DNA from 3 places in the Planococcus antarcticus DSM 14505 genome. Region 1 is predicted to be linked to each of the others. Evidence: riboswitches for the same ligand, from Rfam matches in the RefSeq annotation. Region 1 holds a riboswitch; each other region holds the start of a gene.
What was found. Region 1 has a riboswitch for S-adenosylmethionine ahead of mmuM (homocysteine S-methyltransferase). Riboswitches for the same ligand answer to the same signal wherever they lie in the genome.

Region 1 (3,368 bases):
CCATCATTCAAATACGCATTTTTAAAGCGTTCCATATTCTTGTTGATATAAGCCAAATGCTCTTCTTCATCAAGGCCGTACTCTTTCACTAAGTAGGCACCTGTCTCCTTAAGTGTTTCTCTAACTTGATCGACAATCTTTTCATCAGCTAACGTTTCGTCGATTGTCGATTTTCCTGCAAGATACCCAAGATATGCAATCACGGCATGACCCGTGTTCACTGTAAATAATTTGCGTTCAATGTCGATTATGTTAAGGCTCTCCCGATTACAGACAACTACATTTCAATAGATTTTCTTCAATCATTAACAATTACACAATCCTGCGAAAACCAGCGTGTCATTTCCAGGTTTGCTGCAATGTATCTCTAAATAATTCGTCTAGCATTTCTGTTGGATCCTCTACTTCGACTTTGAGTGTTTTTGTATACTCCTCCAGCCGTTCCATTTCACTTTCCAGAAAGTCGTTAATCACGCTAATGCGTGCTTCGAGATCCATTTCGTCGCCTGCCAGCTTGCGTTTTAAAAGATGCTGAACTTCATTTTTCAAATCACCTGCTGGAACGATATCTTCCATTAATTCATTAAAGCTGATGGGTGGTGTCGTATGGTATTTTTCAATCCAGTTGCACGCCAATATCGGTCGCAGCACATAAAAATATTTTTTAATTTTTACATTTGGACCTTGCAGGTATTCACGGTAATTATTTTTTGCCATATTCAAGTAATGGTACAACATCGAATTTGGATAAAATACATTCGACTCCAAGGAGCGTATATGATCAACAAAAGAATCTTTTTGATAATAAATGATCCCGCTTCTTAACCATTCCAAAAGCGGTGGATTGCTTTTTCTGAAAAGGCGCAGCGCTTTTGTAAGCTCCCAGCCGCTGATGTCCAATAAATCATTAATCGGTTCTTCAATCACATCCCTCTTCGCTGCACTTCCCTGTGGATCGATTGAGAGATACCATGCCGGCGAATGAACATAAATAAATCGAACATCGTAATCACTGTCTTTTGAAGGAAAGCCCCATGCTCTGCTTCCGGATTCAACCGCATATAAAATTTTCACGTTAAATTTCTCTTCTATCCCTTTTAATTTCTGTTGAATAATTTCATTCATGTACATTCCCCCTTTTATGAGCTTCTAAGAACTAATTTTACCGTTTATTAGGATCAATTGAAAACTTGATAAGGGAATAATCCATCAAGATCGCGACTCGGCTGGTGACAACAGTTATTTGCGGCAAATTCTCCTTATGCATACATTAAATAATAAGAGGAATCAGGCTCTCCACACGGCTGCCTGATCCCTTAAAACCATTTTATTTACGAGCCCAAGCGGCAATGCCTGCAATGTCCTCAGGTGTTGTTCTGCAGCATCCTCCAATGATTTGAGCACCCGCTTCATACCAGCGTTGTGTGCTCGGGGTAAACTGATTTTCTGAAGAACCTTCTCCCCATGTTTTGCTGGTCGGGTCGTATTCTTCTCCTGAGTTCGGATAAACAATGATTGGTTTGGCCGTTTGGCTCTTCACTTCGGTCATCAGCGACTCAATAATATGAGGTGCTGAACAATTGATGCCGATTGCTTTGGCTTCTGCCAAGCAAGGAATGGTTTCACACGCTAATATGTCTGCTCCCGCATCAACTAATACACGAATCCGCTCTTTATGGAAGGCAATCAGTTCATCTTCACTTAACGAATAATCGCCGCGATATTCAGAGCCATCCGACAGAAAAGCACCGTATGGACCGACAGAGGCAGCAACCAATGGTTTTGGTCTATTCGACTGATTATCCAACTCTGTCCAAAATTCGTCACGGGCCTCTGAAGCAATTTGTACAGATTTTTGGATCAAGCCGATTGCCTCTTCCTCCGTCAGCCCCCTTTCTTTGTATCCTTCAATCGTCGCCTGGTAGCTCGCAGTGATCGCACAATCTGCACCTGCCTGGAAATAATCTACGTGAACTTTCTTGATCAATTCCGGATTTCCCATTAATATTTTCGCTGACCATAAACGGTCATTTAAATTGCAGCCGTAATTTTCGAGCTCTGTAGCCATTGCTCCATCAACAATGACGTTAGGGAAGTTGTTCAAATTTTCTTCAATTGGGTTCATTCCTAAACATCCTTTCTAAATCCTGGATCGTTTCTCCAGCTGCAAATTATTTCTGGTTGCTATGCTTACACTTTGTTTGGACAGAGAGTCGTAAGTCAATTTAATGGTAAAAAAGCAATGACGTATTTTTTTTGTTAAATGAACAAAAGAAAAGCTCTACGCTATGTCTACCTTTTCTAAATTTGTTCATATCATAGCAAATCTCCACTCTTTCAAACGAGTAAATAATCAACATAATTTACCTTTATGCATAAAAAAAGCTCTTCCAATAGGAAAGAAGGGCTAGTCGAATTCTTATCTCTCAGAATAAAACACTTTGAAGGAATTAACACTTCTCATAAAAGTGATGAATACTGGACGTCACAGGGCATGCCCCTCAGTCTATCTTGATAAGTTATTTAGTTTTTTGAATATTAACGATAGTATGGGACATAGCCTCTCTTGTCAAACTCATTTTTCTTAAAATTTAGTTTTATACAAAATAATACTTGTCAAAAACCAAGGATCGCAGTTAGAATCAGTCTACATATTGATATGAAATGCTTATAAAAAATCACCATAAGTAAAACGCACAAAGAAACGGATTGATCAGAGCGAGGATCGGAGCGAAAGAAATGACAAAAGAAGCTATTTTTGATGTCGCGATAATTGGCGCCGGAACAATGGGAATGGCTGCCGGCGCCTTTTTGGCCCAACAAAAAGTAAAGACGGTATTGATTGATGCCTTCGATCCACCACACATTAATGGCAGCCATCATGGGGATACCCGCTTAATCCGGCATGCTTACGGCGAAGGCAGACAATATGTTCCGTTAGTGAAGCGCGCCCAGCAATTGTGGGAGGAGCTAGAACAGCAAACAGGCTCCAAAATTTTCGAAAAAACCGGTGTTATCTGCCTTGGTCCAAAAGATTCCCTTTTTCTTCAGGAAATGATTGCGGCTGCTCAAAAGTATAACCTGCCGTTAGAGATACTTAGCAACAATGAAATCAAAGAAAGATGGCCTGGATTTTCTGTACCAGATCATTTTATCGGTTGCTTTGAGGCCGAATCGGGTATCATTTACAGTGAGAATGCCATTCGGGCCTATAAAGAAAAGGCCCTTGCACATGGAGCACATCTGGTGACTCATACACCTGTTCAGCACATTGATCTGAATGACGAAAAGGGTGTAAAAATCACGACCGCTAACACGATATTTTATGCAAAAAAAGTAATCGTCACGGCGGGAGCATGGGCAGCAAA
Region 2 (3,368 bases), 710 kb from region 1:
TTTCTTTGGTATAAACCGGCTGCGAGATAAAATAATCCGCACCGCTTTCGATTTTCTTTTCAAGCCTTGCAACTGCCCGGTCTAGTACACGGACATTCGGATTGAATGCCGCAGCGACCGAGAAGTTGGCTTTTTTCCGCAGCGGCTTGCCGGAAAATGAAATACCTTCATTTAGCTTTTTAATCAATTGGATTAATTCCATACTCGATACGTCATAGACGCTGGTCGCTCCCGGGAAATCACCGACTTTGGTCGGATCGCCCGTCACGGCGAGTATATCATGCATACCGAGCGCATCAAGCCCCATCAAATGCGATTGCAGGCCAATCAGGTTACGATCGCGACAAGTGATATGGGCTAGCGGTCGAATGTTTTCCGTATGCTTGAGGATTGAGCCCATTGCCATATTGCTGATGCGCGGCGACGCCAGCGAATTGTCCGCCATGGTCACGGCATCGACTCCTGCTTCGTTTAAAGCAACAGATCCTTCCATAAATTTAGTGATGTCCAAATGGCGTGGCGTATCCAATTCCACAATGATGGTTCGTTCCGTTTTTGCTTTTTCGTGGAGCGGCTTAACCTCCAACGCTTCCGCTTCACGGATGACAATCGGTTTTCTGGCTGTTACTTCTTTATGGAAGATTGGTGGCAAATTGCCGAGATGCTTTTTCACCGCTTCGATGTGCTTCGGTGTTGTGCCACAGCAACCGCCGATCAAACGAACGCCTTCTTCTCTCAATAGCAAAGCAGCGCGTCCGAAATAATCTGCTTCCGATTCATAGACGATCCGGCCATCTTCCACATCCAGCAAGCTGGCATTTGGGTAGGCAGAAAGAAAAGCTGTTTCAGGCAAAGTGACTTCTTCAAAAGCTTGGATGGTGTGGTGTGGCCCAAGACGGCAATTGACTCCGACAATATCGGCTCCGAGTGCCTCCAATTGATGCAAGGCATCATTCAAAGACATGCCATTTTGCAGGATGCCTGGGTCATGCATCGATACTTGTGCAATTAATGGCGTGTCTGTGATGCCTTTCAACTGTTTAACGGTTGCCGCCAACTCTTCAAAATCGTAATAGGTTTCCAGTAACAATCCGTCTGGGTTTCCGGCAAGCAAATGACTGGCTTGCTGGTCAACCATCGCAATGATTTCCTGCAAGGTAGCGTCACTTTTACGAATTCCTCGGATGCCGCCGATCGTTCCAAAGACAAATTGACCACCCGGTGCCGCTGCGCGTTTAGCGATTTCAATAGCAGCTTTGTTGATGTCTGCGACTTGCTCTTCTAGTCCGTAACGGGCAAGTTTGAATGCGTTCGCTCCGTAAGTATTCGTTTGGATGATATCTGCTCCGGCTGTAATGTAATCTTGATGGATCTTCTCGATGATTTCGGGGCGTTGCAAATTCAATTCCTCGTTGCAATACTCGATTCCGTAAGAATACAGCAAGGTTCCCATGCCACCGTCCGCCGTTAAAATTTTAGTCTTCAGTTCATCCAATAAGCCCATCTACTCACCCCCCTATATATACAAAAAAAGCCTCCGTGAAAAAGAAGGCTTTACGATATCAAACTCGTTCCTTTTCATCTGCCAGACAATTTCTTGCCTGCTGGATTTAGCACCTGACCTTTCGGCTGGTTGCTGAAGCGTCACAGGGCCAGTCCCTCAACTTCTCTCGATAAGAATTCACTATTCAATTTTAAGTGTTCTACGTATGGTAACCGTATCTGTTGAGCAGGTCAAGGGAATATAACAATAAACAATGAATTTTCTGTTATTTATTTCACGATGTACCAGTCGAAACAAAAAGCAGCTCCTAGATGTTTGTTGGAACGCGGCTCCTAATGAAAAGCTACGCGGAAAAATTCTCTTTGACTTTCCTATATTTTAACTTCTATTTTTTTTGGCTCAACACCAAAGTCTGTTCTTGACGTGAAAAACGATACAAAAAAACACCTGTATCCTCTATAGTTGAAAGTACCACCCAACAACGAAAGAGGTATACAGATGCACACTCATTTTACCAATTTTCTTCTTAATATAAAAGAACTTTCGGTTTCAGAAGTCCAAAAAGTGGAGGCCGACGTTTGGATTCAGGTCCAGCCGACCGACCGCCTCCAAGCGTGTCCGCAATGCCAGGGAACAGAGGTCATCCGGAAAGGCTGTGCTTATCAGCGGAAAGTACGCCATCTTTCTGCTTTTGGCTGCCGTGTCTTTCTCTTTCTTCCGGCCATCCGGTTGATGTGTAAACAGTGCGACGTTTCATTTGTCTGGCAATATGGGTGCGTCGCGCCTGGGAGACGGTATACAAAACAGTTTGAAGCTTCTCTCCCGCGTCAGGTGATCGGCGCAACCGTGACCCACGCAGCGAAACAGACACAAACACCGGCTACGACCGTGGAACGTGTGTTCAAACAATGGATGGAAACGGAAAGTGCACATGTCCAGGGCACTTGCCAGGAACAGGCTCTAAACAGCAGCCAGTTGGTTTTGGGCATCGATGATTTCGCAATTCGGAAAGGCCATACGTATAATACCGGGATTCATGATTTGCGCGGCGGAACGTTCCTGGACATCATTCCGGGTCGAAGACTGGATGAACTGCGGGCTTATGACCAAGTGAATCCGAAATGGCGCGACCTTCAACCGGCGGCCGTCGTCATGGATCTGGCAACAGGCTACCACACGTTCATCAAGGAACTGTATCCGTCGGCGATCCGGATTGCCGATCGGTTTCACGTCAATCGCTACGTAACGGAAGCGCTGCAAGTGGTTCGGAAACGGGTCGAGAAAGAGCTTGCTTCCCGCGCCCGTCATCAATTGAAGCAGCATCACCGAATCCTCGGGAAACGGGCGGATCAACTGTCCGAAAAGGAAAACAAATTGGTTAGCCAATTCCTTCAGTATTCAGAGGTTTTACGGAAAGTCTACGAATGGAAAGAAGCATTTATCACTTGGTACGACTGCAGTGCCAGTCATTCTTTGGCTGAAAAAGGATATGCACGATGGCTGGAACAAGGGGAACAAATCGAACATTTCGCTGTACAGAATTGCCTGAAAACCATGAAAAACTGGCGGAAAGAAATCTGTAATTACCACCATCTCCGCTTCACGAATGCGGCGGTGGAAGGACGGAACAACAAAATCAAGGCCCTGCAGCGTCGACATTACTTCACGCGGAATCCCAAGCACTATAAACAACGGATTCTGCTGGAATGTAACGAAGAACTTTTACGGTGTTAAAAAGAATCAAGTACATGTTTTGGTGAAGAGCCTTTTTTTTACTGCTATATATTTCGCAATGGTTTCATAATGCGTTTTAGTGGCAAAGCGCTGATAGTCTGCAACGATGTAAAATTCTTTTTTCGCACGC
Region 3 (3,368 bases), 1.4 Mb from region 1:
ATTGTGATTCCGCGTTCTGTACCAGCTAATTTCGAAGTGTAACCACTTAGGAAATGGTACATAGCTTGTTCTTTTGTTAATTTACTGATTGGAGGTAATACGCCAAATGCATCAGCTGTTAAGAAGACAATTGTTTTTGGGTGCCCTGCTACTGAAGGGTCCACGATATTGTCGATGGCTTGCATTGCGTAAGCTGCACGAGTGTTTTCAGTTAATGATCCATCATTGTAGTCGGGAATACGTGTATCAGGATCTACAACAACGTTTTCAAGAACCGAGCCAAAACGAATCGCGTCGTAAATTTGTGGTTCGTTTTCACGGGACAGGTTGATGGTTTTTGCATAGCATCCGCCTTCAATATTGAAGACGCCGTTATCGGACCAGCCGTGCTCGTCATCGCCGATTAGCTTGCGGTCTCCGTCAGCCGACAAAGTCGTTTTGCCTGTACCGGACAAGCCGAAGAACAAAGTCACATCGCCGTCCTGGCCAACGTTTGCTGAACAGTGCATCGGAAGAATACCTCGTTCCGGCAATAGGTAGTTCATAATAGAAAAAATTGATTTCTTCATTTCGCCAGCGTACTCAGTTCCGCCGATCAAAATAATGCGTTGTTCCATCGATGCGATAATGAATGTTTCTGAAGCTGTACCATCAACTGCGGGGTCTGCCATGAAAGTAGGGGCATAAACCACAGTAAATTCAGCTTCATGTGCTGCCAATTCCTCAGCCGAAGGACGGATGAACAATTGATGAGCAAACAAGTTATGCCATGCGTATTCATTGATTGTTTGGATCGGCACACGTGATTCGTGGTCTGCTCCTGCAAATCCTTTGAAAACGAAAAGTGCATCTTTTTCTTTTAAATGCTTGATGACTTTGGCGTACAGTTTTTCAAACACTTCGCTGGAAATCGGACGGTTCACATTGCCCCAGTCGACTTTGTTTTTAGAGCTTTCTTCTTCGACCATGTATTTGTCTTTCGGTGAGCGGCCAGTGTATTTTCCTGTTTCCGCTTTTACAGCGCCTTCCCGAGTCAATACCGCTTCCCCGCGGGATGTTGCTGCTTCCACTAGTTGTGGCACTGATAATTGAACATGTACATTTTGGCCAGTTAAAAGATCCTTTAAATCGTTTGCAAAGTTCACTGAAGTCATATATATGTACCTTCCTTTTCTGTTATTCCCATGACGATGGGGAGGATGTATATTCGTTCATTAGTATAACACATTAGGTTTATTAGTCTATACTAATCCACTTCGGAAATCAAAATTATTGAATTGCACCTCTACATGAGGTTGCAAAATCCGGACAAACAGACCATATAAGGGTCATTCAAAATCTTTTTTAGTCGGCTTCCTACACCATCTGACAGCGGTCACCCAAAAAAATTCTCAAAAAAAACTAAAAGAAATAATTTTGTTTGCCAAAAACATTGACATTTTTATGCTACTTCCGTATGATGAAAAATTGAACGGATACTCTTATTCCGAGCTGGTGGAGGGGACAGGCCCTATGAAACCCGGCAACCTGCTGCAACTGCAGTGATGGTGCCCAACCTGAAGCAAGGCGCACAGGCCTTGGATGATAAGAGTGAAAGGTGCTTAAGATGATTTTCCTTTCCTCATGATGAATGAGTGAAAGGATTTTTTTATGTCTATAAGAACATACATTTGTGAGTTTGAGCGAGGCTAGGGAAGCGGCATATTTTGGTCTAGACCCCAGCACCCAGATTCTCGGGATCATAAGCCACTCTGGCTGTGCGACAAAAACACGTTGCTTCGCCAGATCGTCTCATGCCCGTCGAATCTACACGGGCGCTTGCGCTTTTCTTATGGAATGCCCTTAATCCTCGTGTAAAAGGCCACAACGGCTTGAAGTTCAATCCGGATTTTTCTGGAACAAACTTGACATGGGAAACGAGTACCGTATCAATTTCGAGAGCAATCTCGCAGGATATAAGGAGGAACATTTTTGAAAAACCGTCGATTGTTTACATCAGAATCAGTAACAGAAGGACATCCGGATAAAATCTGTGACCAAATATCAGATGCTATTTTAGATGCAATCTTAACCGAGGATCCAAATGCGCGTGTCGCGTGCGAAACAACAGTAACTACAGGGTTGGTTCTGGTAGCCGGAGAAATCACCACTTCCACTTATGTAGATATTCCAAAAGTTGTTCGACAAACCGTAAGAGAAATCGGATACACGCGAGCTAAATATGGTTTTGACTCAGAAACAAGTGCTGTTCTTACAGCGATTGATGAGCAATCACCGGATATTGCTGCAGGTGTCAACGTAGCACTTGAATCACGCGAAGGCCAAATGACAGATAAAGAATTGGATGATATCGGAGCAGGCGACCAAGGGTTGATGTTCGGGTACGCTAACAATGAAACAGAAGAATTGATGCCATTGCCGATTTCGTTGGCGCATAAATTGGCGCGCCGCTTAGCTGAAGTACGCAAAGAAGAAATTCTTCCGTATTTACGTCCAGATGGCAAAACGCAAGTGACCGTTGAGTATGATGAAAACAATAAACCACTTCGCGTGGACACGATTGTTATCTCTACTCAACATCATCCAGAAGTAACTTTGGAGCAAATTCAACGCAATATTAAAGAATATGTCATTAAAGAAGTTGTACCAGCAAAATGGATCGATGAAGAAACCAAGTACTTCATCAACCCAACTGGTCGTTTCGTTATTGGCGGACCTCAAGGAGATGCAGGCTTGACTGGCCGCAAAATCATCGTTGATACATACGGTGGCTATGCACGTCACGGCGGCGGTGCTTTCTCAGGAAAAGACGCGACAAAAGTTGACCGTTCAGCAGCCTACGCTGCTCGTTATGTAGCGAAAAACATCGTAGCAGCTGGTCTTGCAGACAAATGTGAAGTGCAATTGGCGTATGCAATCGGTGTAGCACATCCTGTATCGATCGCTTTTGACACGTTTGGCACTGGTCTTGTCGATGAAGACAAATTAGACGATTTGGTACGCGCGAACTTTGATTTGCGTCCTGCTGGAATCATCAAAATGCTAGATCTTCGTCGCCCGATCTACAAGCAGACTGCAGCTTACGGACATTTTGGCCGTACAGATGTTGATTTGCCTTGGGAACGTACAGACAAAGCAGCGATCTTAAAAGAACAGGCTGGCGTATAAGCTGGCATGTAAAAAAAGGACGACTAGGCAGTAATGCCCGGTCGTCCTTTTTTTAATGCTTTACTCTTTTTGAAACGATTTGTAATAAGCCCCTTTTTCAGCGTACTCACGAACAATTCGTTCCATGTCTTCTTTGTCGTCTTCGCGGAGTTCGCGAATGACTTTTGCAGGACGACCGAGAGCAAGCATGCCAGGAGGAA

Region 2: another riboswitch for S-adenosylmethionine. It lies ahead of BBH88_RS03230 (bifunctional homocysteine S-methyltransferase/methylenetetrahydrofolate reductase); the one in region 1 lies ahead of mmuM (homocysteine S-methyltransferase).
Region 3: another riboswitch for S-adenosylmethionine. It lies ahead of metK (methionine adenosyltransferase); the one in region 1 lies ahead of mmuM (homocysteine S-methyltransferase).

The regions. Positions count from the first base shown of each region.
Region 1 is NZ_CP016534.2:3,680,398-3,683,765, forward strand. Features, by position in the region: partial or broken gene BBH88_RS18050 (mannitol dehydrogenase family protein) at 1-242, opposite strand, end outside; gene BBH88_RS18055 (nucleotidyltransferase domain-containing protein) at 340-1,125, opposite strand; gene mmuM (homocysteine S-methyltransferase) at 1,328-2,125, opposite strand; SAM riboswitch class I at 2,417-2,521, opposite strand; gene solA (N-methyl-L-tryptophan oxidase) at 2,740-3,368, shown strand, end outside.
Region 2 is NZ_CP016534.2:619,870-623,237, reverse strand. Features, by position in the region: gene BBH88_RS03230 (bifunctional homocysteine S-methyltransferase/methylenetetrahydrofolate reductase) at 1-1,504, opposite strand, end outside; SAM riboswitch class I at 1,576-1,680, opposite strand; gene BBH88_RS03225 (ISL3 family transposase) at 2,003-3,238, shown strand; gene BBH88_RS03220 (AAA domain-containing protein) at 3,245-3,368, opposite strand, start outside.
Region 3 is NZ_CP016534.2:1,302,132-1,305,499, forward strand. Features, by position in the region: gene pckA (phosphoenolpyruvate carboxykinase (ATP)) at 1-1,154, opposite strand, end outside; SAM riboswitch class I at 1,479-1,591, shown strand; gene metK (methionine adenosyltransferase) at 1,972-3,168, shown strand; gene BBH88_RS06565 (gamma carbonic anhydrase) at 3,229-3,368, opposite strand, start outside.